Regions from separate parts of the Natronosporangium hydrolyticum genome, predicted to be linked through region 3. Evidence: riboswitches for the same ligand, from Rfam matches in the RefSeq annotation. Region 3 holds a riboswitch; each other region holds the start of a gene.

Region 1 (5,493 bases), 2.3 Mb from region 3:
CGTGGAGACGTAGAGCGAGCCCAGGTCGTACGGGTCGATCGCCGCCAGACCGGTGTAGTCCTGTTCGTGCGGCAGCAGCCCGGGGCCGGCGTGGGCGAGCTGGTGGACCTCCCACTCGCCGCTCGGCGACATCCGGGCGTAGAAGAACCGCAGGTCCGGCACCGGACGCCAGCTGTCGAGCCCGGCCTCCGCCGAAGCCGGCGCGGCGCCGGCCCGGGCGGTCAGCACCGCGGCGACCGTGCCGTCGGCCGAGCGCCGGATGTCGGTGGTCCAGCAGTGGGTCATCCACTCACCACCCCATTGCGAGCTGCCCGCCAGCACGGTGGTGAGCTTCTCCTGCGACGGGGCGTCACCGGTCAGCGCCGTCTCGTCGACCACGCTGCCGTCGCTGCGGTAGAGCGCGCCACCCGCAACGTAACCGTGATATACACAGTTATCGAAATCACGCGGGTGGTGATCGGTGGTGACCAGGTCGATCCGGGCGCCGTCGGAGACGTAACGGGTGTAACCGTTGACGTAACCGACCTTCGGCCGGGTGAAGAGCTTCCCCGCGTAGGTCCAGGTGGCACCCTCATCGTCGGATACCAGCGCACACGGGTCGTCGTTGACGGCGCGCACGAAACAGTAGAGCCGACCGTCCAGCGCATGCAGGTTCGAGTAGGTGACGCCGCGGCCGCCGGTCAACTCGCTCCAGTCGAAGCTGCGTTCCGGGCCCCACCGGGTCGGGTCGCCGGGCTCGCTGATCCGCCACCGGGTCAGGTCGTCGGTCTTGTGCCGGGCATACACCGCCAGCCAGCGGCCGTCGCTGCGCCGCCACAGCGCCGGCACGTTGTGGTCGTCGGCCTCCAGCCGCTCATGCAGCACCACGATGGTGCTGGTGCCCGTCCGCAGGTCAACCACGGCCAACTCGACGTTGCCCGAACGGGCCTCGCCGCCCGGCCCGTCCCCGACCGCGATCGAACCGACGACCAGGGTCTGCGTCGCCGCGTCGACGAGCGCCCGCTCGTCCTGGAACCAGCACCAGGCGCCGTTGTCGTTGACGACGCTAGGGCGACCAGCCGATCCGACTTCTGACCCTTTCATGGTGACAGGTCCCTCTCATCCCGGTTGGCCGGCGAGGCTCGGCCGTCGTCTGCGGATACACGCTCGCACACCGGCGGGTCGGGCTCAACATCAGCACATGCATCGCGATCAGCACAGTCATCGCGGTGACACTCCTCGGCGTCGACTGACGGGCGAGTCCTTGATATGGTTCGCGGGCCGTGGTGCTCGGGAAGTTCGGTGAAGAAACCGGCGCGGCCCTCGCCACTGTGATCGGGACGTGACACGTCCGTTCCGCCCTCGCGGGTGGAGCCACTGGGACCAGCGGTCCTGGGAAGGCAGGGGTGTCACAGGTGGTCCCGTTAGCCAGGAGACCGGCCACGGCACGCTAGCACCCGTTCCACGAGGACCTGGAAAGGCGGGCTTATGGCCTCCCGTATCGGCACCCTGCAACCTTTTGCTGCTCGGCCCCTGCGCGCTGGCGCGGCCTTATCGGGTGCGGCAGCGCTGCTGCTCACCGGCTGCTCGGCGGCCGAGGCCGACGGCACCGACGGCGAAGCGCGCGTCCTGCTCGAAAACTGCGGCATCGAGGTCGCGGTCGACGGCCCGCCGGAGCGAGTCTACGCGGCATACCAGCCGGCCATTGAGGTCGCCCATGCGCTAGGCATCAGCGACCGGCTGGTCCAGACCGCCTTCCTCGACTCCGAGGTGCTGCCGGAGTACACCGACGCGCAGGCCGCCGCGGACTATGTGCCCTCGCTGCCCAGCCGCGACGGGCTACTGGCGACCGAGCCGGACTTCGTACTCTCCGGCTTCAACGGCGTCTTCGCCGAAGACAATCCAAACAGCTTCGGCACCCGGGGCCGGCTGGCTGAGCTGGGCATCCAGAGTTGGATCCTGAGCCCGTTGTGCCCCAGCGAAGACGGGCTCGCCGACGAGGCGATCGACCCGGCCACGGTACGAGTGGCGACGATCTACGACGACCTGCACGACCTGGGGACCCTCTTCGAGGTGACCGACCGGGCCGAGGAGGTCATCGCCGAACTGGAAGCGCGGGTGGCTGCGGTCGAGGAGCGGGTCGCGGACGCCCCCCGGCCCACGGTCGCGATCATCTCGCCGCAGGACGACGGCGGTTTCCGGGTGGCCGGCGGGATCGACTTCGGGACCCAGATCATCGAACACGCCGGCGGCGAGAACGCGTTCGCGGACCTGACCGAGCTGCGCAACAACAACATCGACATCGAAGAAATCATCAAGCGCGACCCGGATGTGATCCTGACCAGCGCATGCTGCGACGCCAGCTTGACCGACGCCGACGCGGAGCCGGACGTCGCCAAGCTCATGGAAAACCCGGCGCTCGCCGGGGTGACCGCGGTCGCCGAGGGCAACGTCCACCCGTTCCTTTTCGCCAACCGGTCCGCCGGCGTCCGGGCAGCGCACAGCATCGAACAGGTGGCCGCCCTGCTCCACCCAGAGCTGTTCACCGAGCAGTAGGGCAGCAGCGCGTGGCAGAGGCCACGGTGGCTCGTCGGGACGAGACCACCGCGCCGCAACAGCCACCACCGCCCCGCCGACCGGCCCAGGCACCGCGCGTACTGCTGCGCGGCGGCCTCGGCCGGGGCGCCGGGTTGGTGGTCGCCGCCCTGGTCCTCGGGGTCGTCAGCGTCCTCTCCGTCCTGGTCGGCAACTTCTCGGTGGGGTTCGCCGACGTGATCGCCGCCCTCGACGGGCCCGCTGAGAGCGACCTCGACCGGGTGGTCCGGCACGTCCGGATCCCCCGCACGGTCACCGGACTGCTCGTCGGTGCGGCGCTGGGGATCGCCGGCGCGGTGATGCAAGGGCTGACCCGCAATCCCCTGGCCGGCCCCGGCATCCTGGGGGTCAACGCCGGCTCGGCGCTGGCGGTCGTGCTGGCGATGGCGTTGCTGGGGGTCGCCACGGTCAGCGGCTACATCTGGTTCGCCTTCGTCGGCGCGGCGGTCGCGGCGGTCTTCGTCTACTTCCTCGGTTCGCTCGGCCACGGTGGCGCCACCCCGGTGAAGCTCGCCCTCGCCGGGGCGGCGTTCACCGCCCTGGTCGGGGCCGTGACCACCGCGATCACGCTGCTCGACGCCTCGACGCTGGACGACTTCCGGTTCTGGGTGGTCGGCTCACTCACCCGCGCCGGCGGTACCGACCTGGTGATCGTCACCCCGTTCATCGTGGCCGGTGCGGTCGCCGCTGTGGTGATCAGCCGCGCACTGAACGCGATCGCGCTCGGCGACGACATGGCGAGCAGCCTCGGCACCAAGCTGATGGCCGTACGAGCGGTGGGGGCGTTGTCGGTGGTGCTGCTGGCCGGGGCGGCCACCGCGGTCGCCGGGCCGGTCGGGTTCGTCGGACTGGTGATTCCGCATATCGCCCGGATGATCACCGGACCGGACTACCGCTGGCTACTGCCGTGGTGTGTGCTGCTGGGTCCGATCGTGCTGCTGCTGGCAGACGTGCTCGGCCGGGTGCTGGTGGCGCCGCAGCAGCTGCAGGTCGGCATCATCACCGCGCTGGCCGGGGCGCCGTTCTTCCTCTACTTGGTCCGCAACCGGAAGGTGCCGCAGCTGTGAGCAGACCGACCCGGGACGCGGTGCTGCTCCGCTCCCCCCGCGGCGGCGTCGCGCTCCGGCTGAGCCGCAGCTCCCTGCTGCTCGGCACGACCGCGTGGACCCTGGCCGCGTTGATCGCGGCCTGCTCGCTGACGCTGGGCGAGTACCCGATCAGCTTCACCGACGCGGTATCCATCCTCGGCGGTGGCGGGACCCTGATCGAACGGGACGTGGTGATCGGCGACCGGTTGCCGCGGGCGCTCACCGGCCTCGGGGTCGGCGCCGCGTTCGCCCTCTCCGGCGCGATCCTGCAACGGATCGCCGGCAACCCGCTGGTCAGCCCCGATGTGATCGGCATCAACTCGGGCGCGGCGCTGGGTGCGCTGATCGTGCTCACGGTGCTCGGCGGCAGCGGGCTCATGACCGTCGTCGGGGCGCTGGCCGGGGCGCTGCTCACCGCGGCGCTCATCCTCGCCATCGCGTACAAGCGGGGGCTCAATGGTTTCCGGCTGGTGCTGGTCGGCATCGGCGTCGCGGCGATGCTCGGATCGGGGATCTCGTTGCTGCTGATCCGGGCCGACATCTACCGGGCGTTGGTCGCGGCCGCCTGGCTCACCGGCAGCCTCGCCAACCGGACCACGCTGCACGTCACCGTCATCGGGCTGACCCTCGCCGTAGTGGTGCCGACGCTGCTCATCCTCGCCCGGCAGCTGCGGTTGCTCGAGCTCGGGGACGATCTGGCGCAGACGCTCTCCGGCCGGGCCGGTGGCGGTCGGACCCCGCTGTTGCTGGTGGCGGTCGTGCTGGCCGCCATGGCGACCGCGGCGGCCGGCCCGATCGGCTTCGTGGCGCTGGTGGCGCCCCAGATCACCCGACGGATCCTGGCCGAACGGCAGACCGGGCTGGCGGCGTCGGCCGCGGTCGGCGCGCTGATCGTGGTCAGCGCGGACCTGGCCGCCCGACTGCTGTTCAGCCCCACCGAGCTGCCGGTCGGGGTGCTCACCGCGATCCTCGGCGCACCGATGCTGCTCTACCTGCTCGCCCGGGCCAACCGAATAGGACACGCCGGATGACCATCTCCCCGCCGCACACCGCCTCCCCGTCACACCCCGTCCCCAGCCTCGCCGCCGACCAGCTCAGCCTCGGTTATCGGGACAAACTGGTCGTCGACGGCGTTTCGGTGACGCTGCCGCAGGGCCGCATCACCACCGTCGTCGGCGCCAACGGCTGCGGCAAGTCCACCCTGCTGCGTGGCCTCGCCCGGCTGCTGCGACCACAGTCGGGCCGGGTGCTGCTCGACGGCGCGGATCTCTCCACACTGCCCGCCCGGACCCTGGCCCGGCAGCTCGGCCTGCTGCCGCAGCAGCCGATCGCCCCGGACGGCATCACCGTCGCCGATCTGATCGGCCGGGGCCGGCATCCGCATCAGCGCTGGTTCCGGCAGTGGAGCACCGCCGACGACCAGGCGGTGGCGGCGGCGATGCAGGCAACCGGGGTCGCCCAGCTCTCCGAGCAACCGATCGACGAACTCTCCGGCGGGCAGCGGCAACGGGTGTGGATCGCGCTGGCGCTGGCGCAGGACCCAGAGATCATGCTGCTCGACGAGCCCACCACCTACCTGGATCTGGCGCACCAGATCGAGGTGTTGGAGCTGCTGGTGGCGCTGAACCGGCGGCTGGGCCGGACCATTGTGCTGGTGCTGCACGACATCAACATGGCCTGCCGCTACACCCACCATTTGATCGCGATGCGGGACGGGCAGATCACCGCCGAGGGCGCGCCCGCCGAGATCGTCACCGCCGAGCTGATCAAAGAGGTCTTCTCGGTCACCTGCACGGTGATCCCGGACCCGCTCGCCGGCACCCCGTTGATC
Region 2 (5,493 bases), 1.1 Mb from region 3:
GGTGGCTGCGGGCGCTGTGCCCCGGGTGGGCGTAGGCGCCGTCGAGCGCCGCCCCGACCACCGCGTTCGGCGCGGCGAGCTCCCGGTAGCGGTGTCCGCCGATCGCCACGGCCCCGCTGGTGGGCTGCACCAGCCCGAGAATCATCCGCAGCGTGGTGGTCTTGCCGGCTCCGTTCGGGCCGAGGAAGCCGGTGATCTGGCCGGGTGGGACCGAGAAGCTCAACTCCTCGACCGCAGTCACCCCTCGGTACCGCTTCGTCAGCCGCTGCACCTCGATCGGCACACCAGCCATCGGACCCTGAGTTGGTTTCATGTAGTTATTCTATCTGTCATAGAACAAAGCGCAAAGCCTTCTCCGCCTGGTGGGGCGAGTCGGGATCTTGTGACCGGAAATGTCGGGATATCACGGGGCGCATGGTCCCCACCCGCCCCACCAAGCGGGGACGGGCGGCGCTAACTCGGGACCTTGTGGGGGCTAGTCGGCGTTGACCAGGCGCAGCAGCGGGGCGTCCGAGCCGTCGACCGCGACGTAGATCGCACCGTCGTGCGGCCCCACCGCCACGTCCCGGATCCGCCACCCCTCATCGGCGAGCAGCGGCTCGGCCTCCTCGACCTGGTCGCCCGCCACCGTCAGCCGGGCAAGATACTCGCTGGCCAGGCCGCCGACGAGCAGATCATCCTGCCACTGTGGGAACTCGTCACCGGTATAGAAGGTCAGACCAGCGGGCGGGAAACCGCCGCTGCCGCACTCCCAGTAGAAGACCGGCTCGACGGTGCCCTCGACCTCGTCGGGCCACTCTCCGAGCGGCGTGTCGGTGCCGTATTCGCAGGCGGTAGTCGCCACCGGCCAGCCGAAGTTGCCGCCGGCCTCCAGCACATTGATCTCGTCGCCGTCCTGCTCGCCGTGCTCACTGGCCCAGATCTCCCCGGTCTCCGGATGCACCGTCAGCCCCTGAATGTTGCGGTGCCCGTAGGAGTAGATCTCGTCGGCGACCTCCGGATCGTCGACGAATGGGTTGTCGGCCGGCACCGACCCGTCCGGTTCCAGCCGCAAGGTCGTCCCGATCGGCGTACTCGGGTCCTGCGCGGGGTGGTCGTCGAAGTTTTTGTAGCCTCGGTCGCCGACGGTCATGAACAGGTAGCCGTCGTCGTCGAAGACGATCGACGAGCCGTAGTGGGCGGTGCTCTGCAGGAACGGCTCGGCCACATACAGCACCTCGACCTGGTCGAGCTGCTGCTCGGCCAGGTCGAGCTGGCCGCGGGCGAGGTGGGTGGTGGTGGTGCCGCCGCTGTCGTCGGCCGCCGAGTAGGTGAGGTAGACCCACGGCGCCTCGGGGTAGTCCGGGTCCAGCGCGACGTCGAGCAGCCCGCCCTGACCGCCGGTGGCGACCTCAGGAACGCCGGAGATGTCGTCGATCTCGCCGGTGCTCGAGTCGACCACCGACAGAATCCCGGCCGACTGGGTCACCAGCAGCTGCTCGCCGTCGGGCAGGAAGGCCAGCCCCCACGGCCCGTCCAGACCGTCGACGACGGTCTCCACCACCAACTCGGTGTCGGCGACGGCGGGGGCGGTGGCGGCGCCGGTGCCGGTCGGAGCCGGCTCCTCAACCGGGTCGTCCGCCGCCGAGCACGCGCCCGCCGCGATCACGAGCCCGGCCACCGCGGCCCGCGCCATCAGAGTGCTTGCCCGCATGCGTTCCCCCCACCCGGCATCCATCGACGCCAACAACATCACCACTGTAACCATGCCAGCGCGCCACCGACGATCCCGCGCGGCTCGGCGCCGGCGGCCGGCTCAGCACCGGGCGGGTTTGAGCCAACTGCACTCCACGTCAGCCGGCAGCGGCGGGGTCGCCGGCTCCGGCACACTGGTCGGCAGCGTCCCCGCCCCGCCGACGCTGAATTCGGCGAGCGCCACCACGATCCGGTCCTCGATCACCTTGACTGCATCAAGGTGGTTGTTGAGCAGGATCGCGAAGACCAGCGGCCGGCCGTCGCCGTCGGTGACGTAACCGGAGAGGGCCGAGACCGACGTCAACGTGCCGGTCTTTGCGTACGCGTTGCCGGCCGCCGCGGTGTCCCGCATCCGGCTCGTGAGGGTCCCGCCCACCATCCGGTCCGGATCACCCGCGACCGGCAGCGCCTCATGCCACGCGTCGAACCACTCCTCCGAACGCAGCGCGCGGAGCAGCGTCACAAACTGGTCCGCCGGAACGAGGTTCCAGCGGGACAACCCGGAACCGTCCGCCTGCCGGTGCGACTCGACCGCCACGCCGTGCCCGGCAACGTAGTCACCGATCGCCGCCAGGCCCGCCGACATGAAGATGGTCTACACGTCTACCCCGTGATCGGTCAATGGTCTGGACCTGCCCTGCAATCAACCCGTAACTCCGGTTCGCGTGGCTCCGCGCGAGTCAGGCCAGTTCGCGGCTGCCCTGCCAGCGGTCCGCGTGGACCGCGGCCACCAACGGCCGGCGGCGCCGCCACCCGTGCCGCTCCAGATCCGGCACATCCTCCACATAAGACACAGGGCCGAGGCACAGCCACGCCACCGGGCGGATCCGCTCCGGGATCCCCAACAACCGCTGCAGAAACTCCTCCCGGTAGAAGGAGACCCAGCCGACCCCGAGCCGCTCCGCCGCCGCCGCGAGCCACAGATTCTGGATCGCCAGGCAGACTGAGTACAGGCCGGCGTCGGCGATAGCGTGCCGACCGAGGACGCCCGGCCCACCCCGCTCCGGGTCGTAAGTCACCACCACCGAGAGCGTGGACTCCCGCACCCCGTCAATCTTGATCTGGCGGAACCGGGCCGCCGCGTCACCGGTGAGGCTCCCCGCGTACACCTCCCGCTCGTGCCGGACATGCTCGTGGAACTCGGCACGCAGCCGGCGGTCGCGGACCACGATGAAGTCCCACGGCTGGGAAAGGCCCACGCTGGGCGCCGCGTGCGCCGCCGCCAGCACCCGATCAAGCACCTCGGCGGCGATCGGCGCACCGGTGAACTGGCCGCGCACGTCGCGACGGCGATGGATGACATCATAGAACTCACTGGGCATGGCAGGCTCCCGCTGCGCTCGGGCCCCGGCTAGCCGGGGCGGCGAATGCGAGGCCGGTCTTCGGACTCCCAGATCGTCACCTCACCGCCCGCCTTCCCAACCGCAAGGTCAGTGGCTGCGCACGCGACGCATGGGCGGCAGCTCCCTGGTCACCGCGGCGGGCCCGTGCCGGAGTCACACCGGCTTCCCGATTCTCCCCACTCAGGCCGAGCGGGGCACCTCGCGATCAGTTCGTGCCGCCCGCAGCGTACCGCGACGCCGCCGACCCACTAGCCGCCGGACCCGACCGCTGCCCGAATAGTCGCCATCTCATCCGGGCGCAACCGACCGGCAGCCGCCGCCGCCACACACTCGCGCAGCTCCGCCCGGTCCTTGACGCCGAGCACCACCGTGTCCACCTCCGGCATCGAGAGGGCGTACCGGTGCGCCAGCGACGCCGCGGACTCGCCGAACTCGCGCGCCAGCGCCCGAAACGGCTCCGCCCGATGGAAATCGGCCATGATCGGATGCTCCGGCGGCAGCTCCCGGTCGATCCCGTAGGTGAGCGCACCCGCCTGCACCGCCCGGATCCCCATCACTCCCACCCCGTGCCGGCGGGCGGCGGCCAGGGTCTCCGCCGGCCGGGTGTCGCTCTGCGCCGGCGCCAGCTCACCCGCGGAGTCCAGCAGGTTCGCCACGCACTGCGCGGCCGCGGGCGTCGGTGCCGCACCGAGCACCTCGGTCACCGCCGCCGTATCCGCCACCGCGGTGATCCCCCAAGACCCGATCCGACCCCGCCGGACCAGGTCTTCCAGCGCCGGCCGCACCGCCTCGACGAACAAGCTGACCGGCGTAGCCCACGGCGCCCCCGGCTCCGCCTCCGCCGTGACATGGTTGTGCAGCAGGAACACGTCGGCGAAAGAGATCCGCATCCGGGTCAGGCTGTCATCCAGCGACTTCTCCAGGAACGCGGGGACATCGAAGGGATCGGGGTTGCCGAGCCCACACTTGGTGGAGACCCGAACCCCGGCGGGGAGCTTACCGGCGAACGCCTCCCCCACCACCCGCTCCGCCTCGCCGTCACCGTACCCAGGCGCGACATCGATGAGATCAATGCCGGCGTCGACCGCCTCCCGGACGGTCGCGACCGCCTCCTGGCGGGTGGTGGGGCCCCAGACCTGCCCCAGCCCGCCACCGCCCAAGGTAAGGACGCTGACCTCCCCGACGCTGCCCAGGGTTCGCCGCTCCATCGCCACACTCCTTCCCATCGACTCCAGTCAGCCGCCCCCAAGGCTTCCACTTCGAGCGCTCTCGAAGTCAAGCCGCCGCCGCGACGTCGGCCACGACACAGGCGACGTTGTCCGGGGCGCCCGCGGCGTACGCCAGCTCCACCAGCCGGGCCGCGGTAGGCTCCGGATCGACGTCCGCCGCCAGCGCCGCGTGCAGCGCGCTCCGGTCGACGACCGCGGCGAGACCGTCCGAACAGAGCAGGTAGCGGTCGCCCGCAACCGCGGTACGCAGCGCCAGGTCGACCTCGACCGGTGACCCACCAGCGCCGAGCGCCCGGGTCAGTAGGGCGCGTCGCGGGTGGGCGGCGGCTTCCCGAGGGTCGAGCTTGCCGTGCTCGACCTGGCTCTGCACCCAGGTGTGGTCCTGGGTGAGCTGCGACAGCTCGCCGCCGCGCAGCAGATAGGCCCGGGTATCTCCGATGTGCACCATCGCCAGCTGGGAACCGGCGCGCAGCAACGCGGTAAGCGTGGTGACCGGCTGGTGCTCGCTGCTCGCCGACGAGCGGACGGTACGGTCGATCTCGTCGACCGCACCGGCGAGCAACGTGATCAGATCGGCCGCCGAGAGGTCGGCGAGCTCCAGCCACCGCAGGGCGTCGATGGCGGTGGTGCTGGCCGCGGCGCCGCCGGGCCCGCGCATACCGTCGGCGACCGCCAGCAACCGGTCACTGGCGTACGCCGCATCCTCGTTGCTCTCGCGGACGGCTCCGGTGTCGCAGCGGACGGCATGACGGATCATCACGGCCGAGTTGGTGTCGGGCATGTTCGGGTTCCTCTCGGAAAGCTGCTCGACGAGGAGGGCCACCTGCCGCGCGCGGTCGGCGACATCAACGGTGACCCGGCGCCAGTAGGCGGCGACAGCCTCGGCCGCCGCCGCCGGCTCCAGAGCGCAGACGGTGCGAATCTCGACCAGCGGCATGCCCACCGCGCGCAGCTGGGCGACCAGCCGGGCGTGAGCGAGCTGGCCGGGGTCGTAGAGCCGATACCCGGACTCCGGATCGACCGCGGCCGGGAGCAACAACCCCTGCTCGGCGTAGAGCCGCAGCGCCTTCGGGGTCAGCCCCGCCGCCCGGGCGAACGCCCCGATCGTCAGCAGCTCCACCTGGCCATCCTCCTCGTGCCGGTCGGGCGACCGGCGCCCACCACGGTGGGGCTTACCCAAGGGTCAA
Region 3 (5,493 bases):
GCTCTCCCGCCGCACCCTCGGCACCATCAAGGGCAACCTCTTCTGGGCGTTCGCCTACAACACCGCGGCCATCCCGCTGGCCGCCTTCGGCCTGCTCAACCCGATGATCGCCGGCGCCGCGATGGCGTTCTCCAGCGTCTTCGTGGTCAGCAACAGCCTGCGCCTCCGCACCTTCTCCCCCCAGCGTTGATCATGGACCTAGGTACATGGTCGGGGCTGATTTCTGCCCCAAACCCCATGGTCAACTAGCGGGGGGCACGTCGGGGGCACGTCAGGCTGCAGCCGGCCAACCCGGCGGAGTAACCGAGACTCGCCCGATCGGCTCGACGCAACGCGATGCTCGGCCTATGCCGCAGCCCGGTTGGCTCGCTAACCTTCGAGGTGCACGGGGCACCAGGCGACGGCGTGCCACCGAGAGCTGTGGCGAGCCACCACAGCGTTACGACTAGGGGTGTTGGCATGACTACGATCGACTCAGCCCTCAAGGACGCGATGAGCATCGAGGGCGCCATCGGCGCTGCCATTGTGGACTACACCAGCGGCATGACCCTGGGGGTCGCCGGTGGGTCCGCCGAACTGGACCTGTCGGTAGCAGCCGCCGGCAACACCGATGTCGTCCGCGCGAAGATCCGGGCCCTTGAGATGTTGCGGATGTCCGACGGCATCGAAGACATTCTGATTACTTTGGACACCCAGTACCACCTGATCCGGCCACTCTCCGCCCGCAGCGGGTCCGGCCTCTTCCTCTACCTCGCGCTACACCGCACCCGCGCCAACCTGGGGCTGGCCCGACACCTGCTACGACAGATCGAAGCCTCGATCGAGGTTTAGGGAGGGCGACCGTGCCCGGTCACCACGATGCGGCATCCGCCGCCAACGGCCCGCACACCGAGCTCGCGGCGCTTCGGCAGGCGGTCAATGGCGTGGTCGGCTCGGTCATCACCGGCGTCGACGGCCTGCTCCTCCTCCATGACCTGGCCGACGGCACCGAACCGCACGATCTCGCCGCCCTCGCCGCCGCCACCTTCGGCCTGGGACGGCAGACCGCCCTGGCGCTCCGGCACGGCCCGTTCCGGGAGTCCACCGTTCGCAGCCACCGTGGCTACTTCGCGGTCTACGCGATCAACGACCGGGCGCTGCTGGCGGTGCTCGGTGACAGCACGTTGAACGTTGCCCGGCTCCACCTTGAGGCACGGGAGGCCGCGGGCAGGCTCGCGAGCATGCTCGACGCACACATCGCGAGCCAGCCCCGGCTGTAGGTCGCCGCCTAGCTCCGCACCGCAGCCGCGGCAGCGGTCAGGCGCCGCAGCGACGCTTCGACCTCCGGGTAGCGACGAGTCTTCAACCCGCAGTCAGGATTCACCCACAGCCGCGACGCCGGAACCGCCGCCACCGCCAGCCGCAGCGCCGCCTCGAACTCCTGCTGCGGGGGCACCCTCGGGGAGTGGATATCCCACACCCCGGGGCCGACTCCCCGCGCGTACCCGATCGCCGCCAGATCGTCGAGAACCTCCATCTTCGAGCGGGAAGCCTCGATGCTGGTGACATCGGCGTCCAGCGCGTCGATCGCGTGGATCACCTCACCGAACTCCGAATAGCACAGATGGGTGTGGATCTGGGCGGAGTCATCGACGCCGCTGGTCGCCAACCGGAACGCCGATACCGCCCAGTCTACGTACGCCGGCTGGGAAGACCTGCGCAACGGTAGCAGCTCCCGTAGCGCAGGCTCGTCCACCTGGATCACCGTGATGCCGGCCGCCGCAAGGTCCCGGCACTCGTCCCGCAACGCCAGCGCCACCTGGTCGGCGGTCTCCGCGAGGGGCTGGTCGGTCCGCACGAACGACCAGGCCAGGATCGTGACCGGCCCGGTGAGCATGCCCTTGACCGGCCGATCAGTGAGCGACTGGGCGAAGCTGGACCACTCGACGGTCATCGGCGCCGGCCGGGCCACATCGCCGTAGATGATCGGCGGCCGGACACAGCGCGACCCGTACGACTGCACCCAGCCATGCTCGGTAGCGGCGAACCCGGCCAACTGCTCGCCGAAGTACTGCACCATGTCGTTGCGCTCCGGCTCGCCGTGCACCAGGACATCCAGGCCCAGGCGCTCCTGCAGCCGGATCACCTGCTCGATCTCGGCCCGCATCCGCTCGGCGTAGCTGGCGTCGTCAAGTTTGCCGGCCCGGTGGGCAGCCCGAGCCTTCCGCAGCTCCGGCGTCTGCGGGAACGAGCCGATGGTGGTGGTGGGTAGCGGCGGTAGCTGCAGTCGCGCCTGCTGAGCTGCGGCCCGGTCGGCGTAGGCACCGCGCTGCCGATCCGCCGGCTGCAGCGTGGCCAGCCGGGCCCGTACCCCGTCGTTGCGCCACTGCTCGGGTGACGGTGGCAGCGGAGCCGGCAGCTGCCCCACGCCCTCGGCCAGGGCTTGGCCGAGCTGCACCACCTCGTCGACCTTCTGCCGGGCGAACGCCAACCGCTCCCGCAGCTGCGGGTCGAGGCCCTGCTCCGCCGAGACATCCACCGGTACGTGCAGCAGCGAACACGAGGTCGAGACCGCGACCTGGTCGGCGATCGCGGCGACCGTGGCCGCGGTCGCCGCCGCCGCCCGCAGGTCGGTACGCCACACGTTGTGCCCGTCGACCAGGCCAGCCACGATCGTCGTACCCGGGCGGGGTGCCGCGGCGGCGAGTTGGTCCACTGTGGCTCGCCCGGCGATCAGATCCAGGCCCAGCGCCTCGATCGAGGTGTCGAGCAACGCCGGTAGGGCATCGTCGAGCTGCCCGAAGTAGGTCGCGACGAAGATCTTCGGCCGTCGGGACAGACCCGCGAGCCTGGTGTAAGCCCGGTGCAGCGCCACGATCTCGGCAGCGCTGCGGTCGGCGACGTATCCCGGCTCGTCGAGCTGCACCCACGCCACGCCCGCGTCGGCGAGCGCTGCCAGGATCTCTGCGTACACCTCGACCAGGTCGTCGAGCCGGTCGAACGGGTTGGACCCGGGCACCGCCGGCTTGGCCAGGAGCAGGAAGGTAGCCGGACCGATCAGCGCCGGCCGGGTCGGGATCTCCAGCGCGGCCGCTTCGGCGTACTCGCGCAGCGCTTTGGCGGGGTCGGGGGTGAAGACCGTCTCCGGGCCGATCTCCGGGACCAGATAGTGATAGTTGGTAGCGAACCACTTGGTGAGTTCCAACGCCGGCTCGGCGTCGACGCCCCGGGCCATCGCAAAGTAGGTGTCCAGGTCGGACAAGCCCAGTCGGCGGAAGCGTTCCGGGATCGCCCCGACCGCGACGGCGGTGTCGAGCATGTGGTCGTAGTAGGAGAATGTGTTCGACGGGATCGAATCGAGTCCAGCGGCGGCCAACGCCTGCCACACGTCGGCGCGCAGCGACGCGCCTGTCCTTTCCAAGGCGTCGGCGTCGATGCTGCCCGCCCAGTATGCCTCGACCGCCTGCTTCAGCTCGCGGTTCGGGCCGATCCGCGGATAGCCGAGCACGGTGCTCTGGCCGAATGGGTTGCTCACAGCCGTTCCTTCCCTCGAAGTGCCCGGCGGACCCTCACGAAGGCGAGGGGGAAGGAGGGTACGGCGAGGTACCAGCGCTTCCGCCCTGGCCGTCCCGAGAGGCCGTCGGCGGCGCACACCGGTTGGTGCACGCGGTGCGGGCAGGTCTTCGGACTCGCGGGCGTGACCACTGATGGTCGCCTACTGGCCGTCGCTTCCCAGACCCAGGGGCCCAGTGCGTCTGACGGCGGTCGTTCCCGCTCACCGCTGCGGGGCAGTCCCGGATTTGCACCGGGTTCCCTCTTACGACGCCCCGCTGTCACAGCCGGGGCGAACCAGCACTGTCAGCCATCCTACAACGCCCCGGGCGCCGCCCCGGGGGTCCTGAGCGCCCGGGGCGGCTGTGACCTGGCCTTCTGCGGGCTAGAAATCGTCGTCGAAGCTGACCGACCCGGTGACGCCCACCTGGTAGGCCGAGACCCGACGTTCGAAGAAGTTGGACAGTTCCTGAACGTCCTGCAGCTCCATGAAGGCGAATGGGTTTCCACTGCCGTAGACCGGCTCGATGCCGAGGGCGGCCAACCGCCGGTCGGCCACGTGCTGGAGATACTCCCGCATGTCGGCCAACGACAGCCCGGAGACTCCCTGTTCGAGCAGGTCCGCCGCGAACTGGACCTCGCACTCCACCGCCTCGGACAGCATCTCGGTCACCCGGCGGCGCAGCTCGTCGTCGAACAGGTCCGGCTCCTCGGCCCGTACCGTGTCGACCACGTCGAAGGCGAAGGCCATGTGCATCGACTCGTCGCGGAAGACCCAGTTGGTGCCGGACGCCAGACCGTGCAGCATGCCCCGGGAGCGAAGGAAATAGACGTAGGCGAAGGCCCCATAGAAGAAGAGCCCTTCGATACAGGCCGCGAAGCAGATCAGGTTCAGCAGGAACGCTCGTCGATCTTCTCGGGTCCGCAACTCTCGAAGCTCGAAGACCGAGTCGATCCACTTAAAACAGAACTCTGCCTTGCGCGCGATCGACGGAATGTTCTCCACCGCCGCGAACGCCTCGAAGCGCTCCTGCTCATTGGGGACATAGGTGTCGAGGAGGTTTAGATAGAACTGGACATGCACCGCCTCCTCGAACAGCTGCCGGGAGAGGTACAGCCGCCCTTCCGGCGAGTTGATGTGCTGATACAGGTTCAGCACCAGGTTGTTCGCCACGATGGTGTCGCCGGTGGCGAAGAACGCCACCAGCCTGCTCACCAGATGCCGCTCAGCCGGCGACAGCTTCGCCAGGTCGGCGAGGTCGGAGTGCAGATCGACCTCCTCGACGGTCCAGGTGTTCTTGATCGCGTCCTTGAACCGGTCGAAGAAGTGCGGATACCGCATCGGACGCAGAGTCAGGTCCATCCCCGGATCGAGGAGCAGCTGCCGGTCGGCGGTACGAGGTTCCGGGATCGTGGTCACTGGCACGCCTCACAGGTCTCGGGGTTCTCCAGGGAGCAGGCTTCCGCGTCCGTCGCATCCGCCGGCCCATTCGCTGCCACCGGCTCGACGGAGACCGTGGCCTGCTGGATCCGGGTCGCGGGCCGGGAACGCAGATAATAAGTGGTCTTCAGCCCGGACTTCCAGGCGTAGAGGTACATCGAGGAGAGCTTCCCGATCGTCGGCGCGCTCAGAAACAGATTCAACGACTGTGACTGATCCACATACGGCCCCCGGGCCGCCGCCAGGTCGATCAATGCCCGCTGGGGCAGCTCCCACGCCGTCCGGAACAACTCCCGCACTTCGGCCGGCACCTCGGCGACACCCTGCACCGAGCCCTCGGCCCGCTTGATCTGCTCCCGGATCGCCGGAGTCCACAGTCCTCGTACCTTCAGTTCGCGTACCAGGTAGTTGTTGATCTGCAGAAACTCGCCGGAGAGCGTCTCCCGTTTAAACAAGTTGGACACCTGCGGCTCGATGCACTCGTAGCAGCCCGCGATCGAGGCGATCGTCGCCGTCGGCGC

What was found. A riboswitch is a leader RNA that binds a small molecule or an ion and turns the genes downstream of it on or off. The one in region 3 is predicted to bind cobalamin.
Region 1: another riboswitch for cobalamin. It lies ahead of JQS43_RS10780 (ABC transporter substrate-binding protein); the one in region 3 lies ahead of metE (5-methyltetrahydropteroyltriglutamate--homocysteine S-methyltransferase).
Region 2: another riboswitch for cobalamin. It lies ahead of bluB (5,6-dimethylbenzimidazole synthase); the one in region 3 lies ahead of metE (5-methyltetrahydropteroyltriglutamate--homocysteine S-methyltransferase).

The regions. Positions count from the first base shown of each region.
Region 1 covers NZ_CP070499.1:2,434,380-2,439,872, reverse strand. The annotation lists gene JQS43_RS10785 (BNR-4 repeat-containing protein) at 1-1,083, opposite strand, end outside; cobalamin riboswitch at 1,247-1,438, shown strand; gene JQS43_RS10780 (ABC transporter substrate-binding protein) at 1,468-2,535, shown strand; gene JQS43_RS10775 (FecCD family ABC transporter permease) at 2,547-3,641, shown strand; gene JQS43_RS10770 (FecCD family ABC transporter permease) at 3,638-4,693, shown strand; gene JQS43_RS10765 (ABC transporter ATP-binding protein) at 4,690-5,493, shown strand, end outside.
Region 2 covers NZ_CP070499.1:3,601,248-3,606,740, forward strand. The annotation lists gene JQS43_RS16030 (ABC transporter ATP-binding protein) at 1-313, opposite strand, end outside; gene JQS43_RS16035 (PQQ-dependent sugar dehydrogenase) at 476-1,747, opposite strand; gene JQS43_RS16040 (D-alanyl-D-alanine carboxypeptidase) at 1,796-2,320, opposite strand; gene bluB (5,6-dimethylbenzimidazole synthase) at 2,415-3,056, opposite strand; cobalamin riboswitch at 3,091-3,294, opposite strand; gene JQS43_RS16050 (aldo/keto reductase) at 3,326-4,285, opposite strand; gene JQS43_RS16055 (MerR family transcriptional regulator) at 4,353-5,426, opposite strand.
Region 3 covers NZ_CP070499.1:4,731,357-4,736,849, forward strand. The annotation lists gene JQS43_RS21165 (heavy metal translocating P-type ATPase) at 1-190, shown strand, start outside; gene JQS43_RS21170 (hypothetical protein) at 460-831, shown strand; gene JQS43_RS21175 (roadblock/LC7 domain-containing protein) at 843-1,259, shown strand; gene metE (5-methyltetrahydropteroyltriglutamate--homocysteine S-methyltransferase) at 1,268-3,514, opposite strand; cobalamin riboswitch at 3,637-3,848, opposite strand; gene JQS43_RS21185 (ribonucleotide-diphosphate reductase subunit beta) at 3,917-4,894, opposite strand; gene JQS43_RS21190 (ribonucleoside-diphosphate reductase subunit alpha) at 4,948-5,493, opposite strand, start outside.